Regions from separate parts of the Paenibacillus sp. p3-SID1389 genome, predicted to be linked through region 2. Evidence: riboswitches for the same ligand, from Rfam matches in the RefSeq annotation. Region 2 holds a riboswitch; each other region holds the start of a gene.

Region 1 (4,883 bases), on a different contig from region 2:
CCTACGACTCTGGCCGTGCTGTTGTTATCCTGATTTTCTACGATCAGCTGATAGTTTTGGACTCCGAGCGGGGCGTGTTCAACCATGTGCACGCTAATGAGACCCCAGTCGTTGAAAGCATCCTCCAGCTCTACTAACCCATAGAAGATTTCGGTGCCCGCTCTCCAGATGCGCACCAGGATATTCGGCGTATCGGTCAGCGCTTCAACGCCTATCGTTGCCTTCAACTCAACACGGTTGGTCAAGGACGCCGGATCGGCCGGATCAAGGAATACGGAAACTGCTGCAATCTGCACGCCCCCTACAACCGGAATCGGAATGTTAACACCATTGGTCACCGGAGTCACAACAGTCGAGTTGTAATCCAAAAGCGTTTTTGCCATACCATCTTCTCCCCTTTACTAAGGTATGCTCTATTCTATGTAAGAGAGAAAGAAGATTCTTAGATGAATGCATCAGTAGAATTGACTCATTTTCATACAAGCACAGGAGCAAGGAATAGGCATATGATGGATAAAAAAACTGGAGGTTATGTCAAACATGAGTTATGTTCCCGGACCGTACCCCGGCTTGTCGTACGCCGCTCCGTATGATCCTTACATCTATCCTCAACCTTACTTCGTTTACGGATATCCGCAGGCATTTCAACCCGCACGCTATCCCGACTATATCGAGCCCAGCCCGATCTATCCTGAATACGCACCGTCTCCTTCGCAAGACGACGCTTGGAACCGGCAGCCGCTTCAAGATTACGGGCAAAAGCCGTTTGTGATTAATATTAGCGATGCCGCCGAGCATAACCGGAACTTCCGGACCGCTCTCTGGACCGGCAAGCATTTCCAGGTCACTTTGATGAGCATTCCGGTCGGTGAGGATATCGGCTTGGAGATCCATCCGAACACGGACCAATTTGTACGCGTGGAAGAGGGTCGAGGCGTTGCGCAAATGGGCGATCGAGCGGATCACCTCACCTTCGTACGAAACATCCGTGAAGACGACGCGGTCTTCATCCCCGCCGGCACGTGGCACAACATCATCAACACCGGCAACGAGCCGCTGAAGGTGTATGTCATTTATGCCCCGCCGCACCATCCGTTTGGCACGGTGCATCGGACAAAAAGGGATGCGATGGAGCAAGAGTAAGCGCACCAAGGAACAGGGAGGTTTCAGCAAACCTCCCTATTTGCGGTCACAATTTAGTGCTAAGCGCATGGAGAAAACAAAGAAACGGAGAAGAACTAACAAGCGAAGAGCAAGAGGTCACTCGGAAGATGAACAAGGTCCTTCAACAATTCAAAAACGCCCCCCGAAAACCTCGGAGGGCGCGTTATGCTTGCATATCAGATGCTGGTGAAGGGACTCGAACCCCCGACCCACGCATTACGAATGCGTTGCTCTACCAGCTGAGCTACACCAGCAGGTTCGTTTTTAGCGAACAAAATTTATTATACCGAGTTTTAAAAATAATGCAAGCACCAATTTCAAGAAATTATAGTTTCTCGCGCACAGAGCGTAGCTTCTGTTCGGAGGAGCTGGCTTTGTCGCGGCGATCATCGATCTTGATCGAGGTTGATACGCGGCCGGCACCGGATTGGAACGGCGCTTCGTGAATCGCGCGAATCGCAGTAAACACATCATCTAACGATCCTTCAATAATCGTGCTCATGGAGGTGAGGGTAAAGGTAATGCCCTTCTGCTTCTCCAACACCCGATGCAACTCGGCCACATAAGCGCTGAGGCTGGTGCTCCCCGTCCCGATCGGAATAACGGTAACTTCGGCGATAGCCATAATCGGCTCCCTTCTTTCCTGGTAATGGTTTGAATCAAATCCCTGAGCTGGTTTTCGTCCTACAGGTATATTCTAACCAACTCTCCTCTCTAAGATCAACCGAACCCGTCTGCTAATATCCTTACCGTCCCCAAAACTCACACACTCTGTAAAACCCGATCTAGTCCTCCAGTCCCATTTATAAATGTTCACAATTTTCTTCTGTCCCCCACTCTCCGCATCGTTGCGCGGACCGGAGATTTTCACGTGATTTTCAGTCTGCTTTCAATGGGAAAATCCCATTTACAAACACAATATCTTGGGCTATCCTTAGATCAACGCAACAAAATATAGTGTGAACGGGTGATCCGGCGGACAAGCCGCCGGAGCTTAAAAGGGAAGTGCGGTGCAAGTCCGCTGCGGTCCCGCCACTGTAATCGGTAGCTTGGTACTAAAGACGAGGCGTTCGCCTACATCGTCTTGAAGACCCAGCCGTTCGACTGACGATATGCCACTACAGCTTAATGCTTGATGAGCTGCGGGAAGGCGTCAGCAACGTTCCGAAAGCCAGGAGACCTGCCCGTTTGAAAGACACCGACGGAAAACCTGCGAGGATCAGGGATGGTGTCCGCTTGCCGCCGAAATGTTGGGGCCTTGATTTGGTCTGTCCACTTTTTTGCAGTGCATTCGGGCATGTCTACCTCGTTGGTTGGACATGCTCTTTTATTTTGAACCAAAGCTCGGTTTACAGGGAGGAGAAGTGTGTTATGGCATGGGTAAGCCAGACGTATACCGGCCGGGACACCTTGCTGGATGAAGTGATTCGGATGGGCGAGGAAATCGTCCAGAGCCGCAATCTTGAGGTGCTGCGCGAGAACGCCAATTTAAATGGAGAGAGCTTCTCCGGCAAGATGAGCAAATTCGGCAGCGAGTATTCCAAATGGTATGCAAGCCATTTCGTACTGCCAACTCGCTTGGTACAGGCCATTCAGGATAACATCGTTTATGTTCACGACTTGGATCAGTACGCCCTCGGCACAACGAACTGTATTTTTATCCCGTTTGACAAACTGCTGCGCAAAGGCTTCAACACCGGCAACGGCAGCGTACGCCCGCCAACTTCCATCATGACGGCGATGGCGCTGGTGGCGATCATTTTCCAATCCCAGCAAAACTCCCAATTCGGCGGTGTGTCCGCGAACAAGCTGGACTTCGATCTCGCCCCGTACGTAGCCAAATCGTTCGCCAAGTACTTCCGCAAAGGGCTGGATTATTTTGAAGAAGGCGATGCGAACGCTGATTTGGGCGACATCACGATGAGCCGCAGTGACCTGCGGGATCAGTATCCCAAGGCTTTTAACTATGCGCTCAAGGAAACCAAAAGCGAGACGTTCCAGGCGGCCGAAAGCCTGATTCATAATCTGAATACGATGTCGAGCCGGGCCGGCGGGCAAATCCCGTTCACCAGCATCAATTACGGCACATGTACCTCACCGGAAGGACAACTGGTCATCGACTCCCTGCTCACGGCCACGATGCGCGGGCTGGGCCATGGGGAAACGCCGATTTTCCCGATTCAGATTTTTAAATGTAAACAAGGCGTCAACCAGAATCCGGGGGAACCTAACTACTCCCTATTTCTGAAAGCGGCGGAATGCTCGGCCAAACGGCTTTATCCGAATTTCGCCAACCTGGACGCCCCACTCAACCTGATGTATTACGACCCCACGGATCCGGATACGGAATTCGCTACCATGGGCTGCCGCACCCGGGTGCTGGCTGACCGGTTCGGCCGCAATCGTCTGTCTGGCAAAGGCAACCTTTCCTTTAATACGCTGAACCTGGTCAAGCTAGGCTTGAAGTACGGCATCGCGTTGGGACACCGCAAAGAGCCCGACGAACGCGGCTTCTACCGCGAGCTGACTCACTATATGAATATCGCCCTGGAGGGATTGCTGCATCGCTTCTCGATTCAGGCCTCCCAAAAAGCGAAGGCTTCCGATTTCATGATGCGGGAAGGCGTCTGGGAAGGCGGTGAGCAGCTGGCGCCGGATGATCAGGTCGGCGAATTGCTGAAGCACGGCAGCTTGTCCATCGGGTTCATCGGGCTGGCCGAATGCATGAAGGCGATGTACGGGAAGCATCACGGCGAAGATGAAGCCGTGTATCAGAAAGCTTACGACCTGATCGCTTACATGCGCGACTATTGTGACGGCCAAAGCGAAATTCACAATCTCAATATCACGTTGTTTGCGACCCCGGCGGAGGGGCTGTCCGGCAAGTTCACCAAACGCGACCGTGCGGTCTACGGCCCGCTGCCCGGGATTTTGGACCGCGAGTATTACACGAATTCGTTCCATATCCCGGTCTACTACAACATCAGTGCGGCACGAAAAATCGAGCTGGAAGCCAAATTCCACGGGCTGTGCAACGCCGGAGCCATCTCTTATATCGAGCTTAACGGCAATGCCCGCAACAATCCGGAAGCATTCGTCAAAATCGTGCAATACGCCCTGCAGCAGCAGGTCAGCTATTTTAGCATCAACCATCCGATCGACCGCTGCTCGGCCTGCGGCTTTGAAGGGATCATTGGGGCAAGCTGCCCCTCCTGCGGCAGCCATGAGAGCGAAGTGCATATTCGCCGTTTGCGCCGGGTGACCGGTTATCTGACCGGCGACTACCAGACACGGTTCAACCCCGCTAAACAAGCGGAGGTTCGCGACCGGGTGAAACACGACGCATGAACATTTGCGGGTACTACCCGGAATCCATTAATGAAGGGCCCGGCTTGAGAGCAGCGATCTTCATCAGCGGATGCCGCCATTATTGCAAAGGCTGCTTCAGCCCAAAAACCTGGAGCTTCGATTACGGGGAACCGCTCACTTTGGAGCGGGAAGCAGAAATTATTTATGACATTAAACATAATCCGTTGCTCAGCGGACTCACGATCCTTGGCGGTGATCCTTTTTTCTCCGCTGCTGAGGTCTGCGGTTTTATCGACCGGCTTGTGGCGGAAACCGGGCCAATATCCATCTGGATTTACACCGGTTATACGTTGGAAGAATTAATCGAACGCCCCGGCTCCCCCGAATATGAACTGTTGCGGCGTTGCGAG
Region 2 (4,883 bases):
CACTTGGATCATCTCGATCCCCGCTTCCTCCAACGCCTCGACTTCCCTTCGCAGAGCCAGAGCAATTTGATAAGCCACCTGCTCCCGGGACAGGTCGCTGCGAACAAAGGACCAGTTTAGGATAGTGATCGGTCCCGTTAACATCCCTTTCACCGGTTTGTTCGTCAAGCTCTGAGCATAGGCCGTTTCCTTAACGGTCATTGGCCGCGCAAATTCGACGTCTCCATAAATGATCGGCGGTTTTACGCAGCGCGTGCCGTAGGACTGTACCCAGCCTCCTTGCGTAAACGCAAATCCCGGAAGCTTCTCTCCGAAAAATTCCACCATATCGGTGCGCTCGAATTCACCGTGCACCAATACGTCGAGCCCGATCTCCTCCTGGAGCTCAACCCATTTGCGGATTTCCGCTAGAATGAACGCCTCGTACTTCTCTGGGCTCCACTCGCCTTTACGCCATTTCTGCCGGGCGGCCCGAACCTCGGCGGTTTGCGGGAAACTGCCGATCGTGGTTGTAGGCAGGAACGGCAGCTGCCACTTCGCCTGCTGCTTACGCCGCCGTTCGGCGAATGCGCTGGCGCGCTCGGCCGGAGCCGCTGCAGTCTGCGCTGCTTCTTCCCGCACCGAAGCAAGGCTGCGGGCCGGATCTGCGGCAAGTACAGCCAAGGCGCGACGATTCTCGGCGAACTGCACCGGCTCTGGTTCTTCCCCATTTGCCGCCCTGCTTAAGCTCACCAACTCCTCCAGCTTCTGCTCGGCAAAGGCCAACGCATCGCGCAATACCGGATTAAGCCGCTCCTCCCCTGCAGCAGATACCGGGACATGCAGCAAGCTGCAGGAAGGCTGCACGATCACATCCGGCGCTCCGGACTGGAGCGAAATCGTCTTCACCAGGCTAAGCGCCTCATCTAAATCCGTACGCCAAATGTTCCGCCCGTCAATCAGTCCCGCTCCTATCGTCTTGCCAGCGGGAAAGCCGTAACGCCGGAGCGCTTCCAGGTTACCGTCCCGGCCGTGTACGAAATCCAACCCCAAGCCGTGCACCGGCAGTTCAATCAGATCTTCGTATCGTTCAACCGCATCAAAGTAGGTTTGCAGCATCAGCCGCAGTCCCGGAACCTCCTGCGCGATCGCCTGGTAGATCAAGCGAAGCCGGTGTACGTCCTCCTCACTTAAAGAGACAACGATAGCCGGTTCGTCGATTTGCACCCAATCTGCGCCCGCCGCCTTCAGCTCGCGCAGCACCTGTACGTATAGCGGCAGCAGCTTGCGGGTCCAAGTCTCGACTTCCCCCGCCGTTTCCCCCTTGGACAGCTTCAGCAAAGTAAACAGCCCAAGCAGTACAGGCCTTCCGTTGATCCCGAGCTCCTGTTTCGCTTCCAGATAAGCCGCCAGTGGCCGATTGACGGTCAACTTGGGATCTCGGTTCCCAAGCTCAGGCACGATATAATGGTAGTTCGTATTAAACCATTTGGTCATCTCACTGGCGGTCGCTTGGTCGTCGCCTCTTGCGATGGCGTAATACAGATCAAGCGATACTTGGTCACCGTTCCATACGAAGCGCTCCGGTACTAGGCCAAACATCGTCGCTGTATCAAGGACGTGATCGTAATACGTAAAATCGCCCACCGGGATGACATCAAGTCCCCGATCCCGCTGCAGACGCAGGTTGTTCAAGCGAATCTCTTTTAATCGAGCATGGAGCTCCGGCTCCGTGATTTTTCCTGCCCAATAAGCCTCGATCTGCTTCTTCCATTCCCGTTGTCCTCCGATTCTGGGATACCCCAGATTTCCGCTAACAAAGTTCCCCATATTCATTGCCTCCCATTGGTAAGTTCAAAACGCGCCAATCCGTAAAGCACAAAAAAGGTCCTCGATAGCATGGCTAAAGAGGACCTTCGATCCGTTGTTCGATGGCTTGCAACTTTAACACCTCCCTATCTCCCGTAGGTACAGCAGTGCTGTCGAAATAGGCAGGTCTCCTGGCTTCGGCATCATCGCCGGATGTGACCTTCCCAATGATTACATCACCAGTGGCATCTCACACATCCGACTCCTCCGTTACAGTGGCGGGACCGCGCCGGCATTGCACCGGACTTCCCTTTTAAGCTCCGGCCAATCCTGGCCGGAGCACCTATTTCCGCTATATTCGGTTGGAATATACCTACCATCTTACTTCATCTGCCCCGCGAATACAATATCAAACAGATCGGGATTAACTCATTTATGCACTGAGAATGGGAATCAAATGACAACATTTTCGACAACTTTCATGTGATACATATCACAATGCGGTCTTCGGACCCATCGTACGATGAAGGTACATCAAGGAGTTATTGCTTAACCATTTCAGATAGAAAGAGGAATGACCGATGAAATCGCGGAACATCCCGAAGCATCTATTGCTTAGTTTGTGCTGTCTGGTCATGATTGCCGCAGCATGGTTTGCGTTCCCATCGGAGACACCCCAGGTCAGTGATACCGTCCTGCAAGAGGAAGAACAGCATCTCCATCCACCGCCAGTTGAGCCAATCATTCAACGGGAAGGCCATACCGTCCGCATTGAAATGACCGCGCAGCAAGCGGATATCGAGATTTCCGAAGGCGTCACTTATCCCGCCTGGACACTTAACGGTACCGCCCCCGGGCCGGTGTTGCGCGTGAAGCAAGGCGATCAGCTGGAGTTTACCTTAAAAAACCTAGATCCAGATATGCCGCATTCGATGGATTTCCATGCGGTCCATGCCGCTCCAAGCGAGAAGTTCGTTGAAGTGATGCCTAACGAGCACGGCACGTTTACTTATCCCGCCAACACGCCAGGCGTGTTCATGTACCATTGCGGAGCAAGTCCGGTACTGCTGCATGTAGCCAATGGGATGTATGGGATGATCATCGTTGAACCGAAGGACGGATACCCTACGGACTCGGATATCGACCGAGAATATACGATCGTCCAAAGCGAGTGGTATGCGGCAAATGATTTGGATGCTTTTCAACAAGGTGATCCGGAGTATGTTGTGTTCAACGGCGATGATTTTACGTTAAAAGAACACCCCTTGCTCGCCAAAGTCGGCGACAAGGTTCGGCTGTACGTCATCAATGCGGGACCAAATCATGTTTCTTCGTTCCATGTGGTTGGGACGACCTTTGATCGCGTCTATCTGGACGGGAATCCAAGCAATCAGCTGTACGGCATGCAAACGGTGTTGCTTCCGGCCGGCGGCGGCGCAGTCGTTGAGTTTACCGTCATGGAAGAAGGCGATTATCTGATTTTGACCCATCAGCTGGGTGATGCTAACCTCGGAGCTACGGCGATCCTGCGCGTAAGCCAGGACGGGACAGATCATGGAGAACCGGTGATGAGCCATTAATGAAATACCATTTTCACGCAAATTCATAAACGAGGTGACGTTGGATGAATCGACAAGACGCCAGAATTGTAGAGCTGGACGTTCGAGAGCAACTACGGAACAAACTGGAGCCGTTCCAGCTCATCATGGATACTGTCAAAAAGCTGGAAAAAGACGATCTCTTCGTGCTTCACGCCCCCTTCAAGCCGACCCCTTTGCTCAAGCTTCTGAAAATGAAGGGACTCGTCGGCAAAGCGGTGATGCTAGACAAAGAGCATTGGATCACGACATTTGTCCATAAGAAAAACAAGGCATGGCTCGAAGAGGAAAACGAATCCGTACCAGTTGAAGCAACCGCAGAGATTGCTCCGGCATCAACGGGTGGATCCGGCGAATCTGCCGCCAGCCCTAACATCATCACGCTGGACAACCGTGGTCTGGAACCGCCGCAACCGATGGTTCGAACGCTGGCAGCCTTGGATCGCTGCAAATCAGGTGATGAGGTGCATATTCACAACGACCGGGTACCGGTATTTCTTATCGAGGAATTAAACAGCTTGGGCTGCACCTATACGGTGGAAGAACAACCGGATGGGACGGCCAAAGTCCAAATTCGCAAACCTTAAGGAGGTGAACCTGATGCCGGCCATGTCCCGCCTGCCCTTTCTCTTTATCGTCACCGGAATCTTCGGATTCGTCCTGTTTCACGCCACCTCCCTGATGTCACTCACAGGCTGGATCGGCGATGAGATCCGCGGCCCGGCCGGCTGGTTCCAAGTCCACCTGTTTGTACTGGGCTGGGCAACCATGCTGGCAATGGGTGCCGTCTACCAGCTGATCAACGTTATTTTGCAGTCGAAAATTTACAGTGAACGTCTCGGGTATGTGCATTTTGCGCTGTTTACCATTGGGCTGTTTGGTCTGCTGTTTGGTTTCATTCAAGGCGATACGTATTGGATTGGCGGCTTTGCGACAATTGCATTCTCAGGAGTTGTCTTGTTCGTCTGGAACCTGACAGCTACGTTGCTGCGGGCCAGAACGTGGAACGCAATCACCATGAGCACTGCCTGCGCGGTGTTTTACCTGCTGCTCACGGGGTTATCCGGGATGGCGATGGGGATCAATTTTGCGCCCGGTCTTTACAACGATTTGCACGAAAACCTATTTGGTACGCATATCTGGCTGGGGACGCTAGGCTGGTTTGGTCTGTTGATCACCGGGTTCAGCTACAAGCTGTTGCCGATGTTTTATTTGTCCCATAACTATCCAACCCGGCTGGAATATGTCGTCTTAGGGGTATGGAACGCAGGGGTTCTGCTAGGCGCGACTTCCTTTCTGTTTGGTTTGCCAACAGGCTTCAAAATTGCCGCGCTGCACCTGATTGTTGTTGCCGTCCTTTGTTATAACGTTCATCTGTTGCAAATCCGCAGCAAACGGCATAAACGCAGCCCGGGGGCAGGCATTGAATGGACAGTCACCGGAAGCCAAATCTTTGCCGCCTTTGCGGTCATGTTTGCGGTTCGGGCACTGGTGTCA
Region 3 (4,883 bases), on a different contig from region 2:
AATACCTCGGGTATCAGGACATCCGCCATTTCGCGCAGATGTTCCGCAAGAAGTATCAAGTCACGCCGAATGAATACCGGCAGCAGCAGAATATTAACATCTTGCTGGCCAGCAGCGGCAAGCGGAGTAAGTAGGGAAGAGCGTTCTGTTCTGGTGTACAATGGGAGAATGAACGAATAGACGAGAGAGGATGTCGCAAGATTGCACCCAAGATATAGGATGGTATGGGTTGTTCAAAGAGGAATGTGACGTGTTGTGTTACATTCCTCTTTCTTATTTACAGAATTCCGTCGATTATTTGCACCCAACTTCGGAATGCCTAAATTTTTCCTTTCTATACCTTTAGTCCTATTCTATAATGTTAGCAAAATTTACATATCAGGGGTGGGAGTATGAATCGGAACGAAAGGTTGGGAAGAATCGCTGCTTGGCTTAGTGTCGGCTTCACGGCGGTCCTGGCTGTTTGTGCGTTATGGGCAAAGACGCCATGGTATATCCCCTGCCTTGTGCTATTTACTTTGCTCAGCTTGGGGTCTTCGTTGTTCTTTGGAACCGGCCTGCGGGCAGCACTGGGAGGCGGGGCGCTGGCGGGCAAGCGTTCTCCTTCGGGGACAGGTGAATCCCAGCGGGAGGAAACCGATTGGACGGCAGTATTCAATGAGTCGCTAGTGGCGGCGGATCGACTGCAGGCGGCGGTTGGCGAAGTGAGCGAGAGCCTCGAGCAGCTGCAACGATTAGCCGATACTGCAGCGGCCGAGGATCTGAAGCTCAAGCAAAGCAGCGAACGTTCGCTGGAACAGGTGCAGGAGAGCCTGGCGGCAATGGAAGAGGTGGCGGCCTCGGCCTCCCAAATCCATGACGCAGCGGGGCATTTGCTTACCCGCAGCGAAAACACTCGAGCCGAGGCCATGCGTATGGCGGGAGCGCTCGAAACCGTAGACGGCACCATTCGTTCTTTGGCGCAATCCCAAGAGTCGATCGTGGGGCCGATGGAGGATCTGGAGGGGAACACCCGGAAGCTGGGCGCATTGTATCGTAGCTTGGAGGAGATCGCGGCAGAGGTCGCGTTGCTTGCGCTGAATGCGTCGATCGAGGCGGCTCGTTTGGGCGAGCAGGGGAAAGGTTTCGATGTCGTCGCTGTGCGCATGCGCCAGTTGGCGGATCAAAGCACCAGGGCGATCAACTCCTCCGCCCCGTTGTTCCAGCAAATCTCGGCGGATGTCGAGCGTGTGAAGTCCACGCTGATAGAGGGACGTGACTCGGCCCTGGAAGGAATTTCGCTGATGAAGCGAATGGGGGAGGACATCCGGTTCATTGCGGATGAAGTGGCAGAGGTGAACGGGCTGGTTGCCGAGGCGGGACAGCGAAGCCGGGAACAAGCCGAGCTGACGCGGAATATGGAGGCGATGCTAAGCGAGGTGCATGAGGCTCTCAATCGGAGCATCACCCATGTGGAGGGAGCGCTGGCTCGGATGGAATCGGAGCGAGAGCATATTTCCAAGCTGCAGACGGTGGTCGTGGGCTTGGATCGGGCCCAGGGCGAACTGATGGTATCATTGAACTCCGTCCATTCCGGGGCGGATCCGGCTGCCGGTGGCGAAGACGCGGTGGCCCTTGGTCAAGCCTATGCCCGGAAGCTGCTGGAGGCAGCCGAACAGCCAGGTTTCCGCATGCTGGAGCCGGCTAGTCACCGGGCTGCACTGGAGCAGCTGTTAGCCGCAGAGCCTGGTCTAGAAGCGGCCTGGTCGAACCGCAAGGACGGCTCTTTTATCGTATCCATTCCGGAAGCCGGCTTGCTTAACGCCAAAGGACGGGACTGGTTCCGCCAGGCGATTGCCGGAGAGACGGTCGTCTCCGAAGTGTATATCTCCGCGATCACCAAGCGGCGTTGCATGACGCTGGCCGTGCCGATTGTCCGGGAAGGTGAAGTCATTGGTGTCCTGGGAGCCGATTTGTCTTTAGAACGGGGCTAAACAAAGGAATAACGGATTAGTTATTGTCAGTCCTCCGCTTTTCCCCTATAATCCAATAGAGAAGAAAGCCTTAAGACAAGCGTACAATTTGTGCCCGTAGGTCCTGGAGCAACGGTGAAGCATGCCGTACCGCTTCGGGTTAAAAGGGAAGCCGGTGCAAATCCGGCACGGTCCCGCCACTGTAAACAGGGACGAGCTCATGATGCCACTGTCGCCCGCGAAGGGAGATGGGAAGGCGAGTTTTCGTCGAGACCTGGAAGTCAGGAGACCTGCCACGGGAATTCAAGACGGTCCTTCGAGGAAAGGATAACGTTCTGCCAAGAGCATCATGGCTTGGCGCTGCCATCGTGGAGTCTCTCCGCTTTGCGTGCGCACAGCATGACTTTGTAGACGTAACCCCATCCGCTAGGATTGGGGTTTTTTCTTTGTGCCGGTAGAGGGTTAGCCAGACTTCTTCGCCGCCGGCTGCACAACGTACCGCTGGAACACAAGGCGTTTCTTTATTTACTGAAAAATAAAGCAAGGGGAGATCTGGAGATGAAAAACTGGAGAAGACTAGGAAGCCTGTGGCTGCTGGCGTTGCTGCTGGTGCTTGCGGCCTGCGGTAACAATAACGCCGTCACCCCGGGGATAGGGAACACAGCGGACGCTGCACAACCGACGCAAAACGCTGGAACGAACGCGGCGGCGGACAATTCGGCGGCACAAGAGACGACTTACCCTTATACCGTCACTGATTCTACCGGTAAAGAGTTTACGTTTGAAGCCGCGCCGGAACGTATCGTCTCGCTGGCGCCTTCGGAGACGGAAACGCTGTTTGCACTGGGACTGGACGAGCAAGTCGCTGGCGTATCCGACCTGGATGATTATCCTGAAGCGGTGAAGGACAAACCGCGGATGGGCGGGTTCCAGGTGAATGTCGAGGCAATCGTCGCGGCGCAGCCGGACCTAATTCTTGCGGCGAGCCTGATCGATGAAGCAACGGTCAAAAACTTGACGAATATGGGATATAAAGTGTTCCAGTCCAATCCGAAGACGATCAACGAAGTAATGGAGCATATTCGGACGATCGGCGAAATTACCAACCATCAGGCTGAAGCTGCTGAAGTGGTCGGCAAGATGAAGGAAGAGGTCCAAACGGTAACTGATGCGGTAGCTTCGCTAAGTGAAGACCAGAAGAAGAAGGTCTACATCGAGTTTTCTCCGGGATGGACGGTTGGCAAAGGCGAATTCATGGATGAGATGATCACGTTAGCTGGCGGCATCAACGTTGCTTCCGATGTCAAGGGATGGTCCGAGATCAATGAGGAACAAATTATCCAAGCGAACCCGGACGTCATTTTATACGCGAAAAGCGTTGTTGACGAAAATAACAAGACGTTAGCGGACATCATCAAAGGCCGTTCAGGCTGGGACCAAATTACGGCCGTGAAGGAGAACCGCATTATCGCTCTGGACGATAACCTGCTGAGCCGTACGGGCCCTCGCGTCACGCAAGGGCTGATTGAAGTGGCCAAGGCGGTTCACCCGGATTTGATCCAGCCATGAAGCGCGGCAAATTCGCCGGATACGGAGTCATCGGGCTCTTGCTCCTGGTTGTGACGCTGCTGCTCTGCATCGGCATCGGCTCCGTTTATGTGCCTGCTGGAGAAATCGCGGCGATCTTGCTGCACAGGCTCCCGGGGTTAGACCGCCTGATCACGCCGGATTGGACGATGGCAGCAGAGCAAATCGTCGTCCAGGTCCGGTTGCCTCGCGTGCTGCTCGGGATGCTGGTCGGCGCTTCGCTCGCCGTAGCGGGCGCCGGCTTCCAAGGGGTGCTGCGCAACCCGCTGGCGGATCCGTTTACACTGGGCGTATCGTCAGGTTCGGCAATCGGTGCGGCGGTGCTGATCTTTTTCGGATGGCAGTTTTCCCTGTTTGGGATCTTTACGCTTCCGATGGTTGCGTTCCTGGCGGGGGCGGTTACGTTATGGATCGTGATCTGGCTGGCTAGAGAGAACGGACGGCTGCCGATTGAAAGTCTGGTTTTGTCCGGCGTCGTGATGCAATCGTTCCTAGGGGCTGTTGTCTCCTTTTTAACGGCAATGTCGAAGAAAACCATTAATGAAATTTACTATTGGACGATGGGCAGTTTAAGCTTGCGCGGATGGTCGTATACGGCCATCCTTTTGCCGTATTTGCTGCTGGGAGCCTTATTCCTTTGGAGCCGGGCTAAACATTTGAACCTGCTGACTTTAGGTGAACGTCAAGCCTCCCATTCCGGGATGGCCGTAGAACGAACCAAACTAGCTGTGTTGCTCGTTGCTACACTGATGACGGCGGCTGCGGTATCCGTGTCAGGGGTAATCGGATTCGTAGGCCTGGTCGTTCCGCATATGATCCGTCTGATCACCGGCCCGGATTATCGGCTGATCATTCCTTTGTCGGCGCTGGGCGGCGGGATATTTATGATGTGGAGCGACTTGGCGGCTCGCTCGCTGCTGGCTCCAACGGAGGTCCCGCTGGGCATCGTCACCGCCTTTGTGGGGGCGCCTTTCTTTGGGTATCTGTTGTATCGGAAGAAGAAACAGAGGGAGGAGGAGCTGCGTTGATCAAGGTGTCTGGGGTTGCCAAGGCGTTTGGCCGGCTGGAGGTGCTTCACGGTGTGGACTGGCAGGTTGGCTCCGGTGAGTTTTGGGGCTTGATTGGACCCAACGGCAGCGGCAAAACAACCTTGCTCAACTTGATCTCCGGCGTGGAGAAGCCGGATGCCGGCGAGATTGCGTTGAGCGGACGACCGCTTTCGTCGTATTCGCGCAAGGAGCTGTCGCGCAAGGTCGCCGTCCTTCAGCAGGACGGGCTTCCGGCTGTGGCTTTTACGGTGCGTGAAGTGGTGGAAATGGGGCGGTTCGCCCATCAGGATTGGCG

The links. A riboswitch is a leader RNA that binds a small molecule or an ion and turns the genes downstream of it on or off. The one in region 2 is predicted to bind cobalamin.
Region 1: linked by a shared signal. The riboswitch ahead of M3G15_RS14690 (anaerobic ribonucleoside triphosphate reductase) and the one ahead of metE (5-methyltetrahydropteroyltriglutamate--homocysteine S-methyltransferase) in region 2 are both predicted to bind cobalamin.
Region 3: linked by a shared signal. The riboswitch ahead of M3G15_RS01200 (ABC transporter substrate-binding protein) and the one ahead of metE (5-methyltetrahydropteroyltriglutamate--homocysteine S-methyltransferase) in region 2 are both predicted to bind cobalamin.

What each region holds. Positions count from the first base shown of each region.
Region 1 covers NZ_JALXVO010000036.1:91-4,973, forward strand. Annotated here, with positions in the region: gene M3G15_RS14670 (hypothetical protein) at 1-383, opposite strand, end outside; gene M3G15_RS14675 (cupin domain-containing protein) at 541-1,143, shown strand; tRNA gene M3G15_RS14680 (tRNA-Thr) at 1,346-1,418, opposite strand; gene M3G15_RS14685 (MTH1187 family thiamine-binding protein) at 1,490-1,789, opposite strand; cobalamin riboswitch at 2,113-2,366, shown strand; gene M3G15_RS14690 (anaerobic ribonucleoside triphosphate reductase) at 2,596-4,512, shown strand; gene nrdG (anaerobic ribonucleoside-triphosphate reductase activating protein) at 4,509-4,883, shown strand, end outside.
Region 2 covers NZ_JALXVO010000003.1:21,769-26,651, reverse strand. Annotated here, with positions in the region: gene metE (5-methyltetrahydropteroyltriglutamate--homocysteine S-methyltransferase) at 1-1,809, opposite strand, end outside; cobalamin riboswitch at 1,953-2,150, opposite strand; gene M3G15_RS01965 (multicopper oxidase domain-containing protein) at 2,370-3,368, shown strand; gene M3G15_RS01960 (DUF2249 domain-containing protein) at 3,413-3,973, shown strand; gene M3G15_RS01955 (cbb3-type cytochrome c oxidase subunit I) at 3,987-4,883, shown strand, end outside.
Region 3 covers NZ_JALXVO010000002.1:59,332-64,214, reverse strand. Annotated here, with positions in the region: gene M3G15_RS01210 (response regulator) at 1-134, shown strand, start outside; gene M3G15_RS01205 (methyl-accepting chemotaxis protein) at 393-1,973, shown strand; cobalamin riboswitch at 2,054-2,264, shown strand; gene M3G15_RS01200 (ABC transporter substrate-binding protein) at 2,511-3,521, shown strand; gene M3G15_RS01195 (FecCD family ABC transporter permease) at 3,518-4,567, shown strand; gene M3G15_RS01190 (ABC transporter ATP-binding protein) at 4,564-4,883, shown strand, end outside.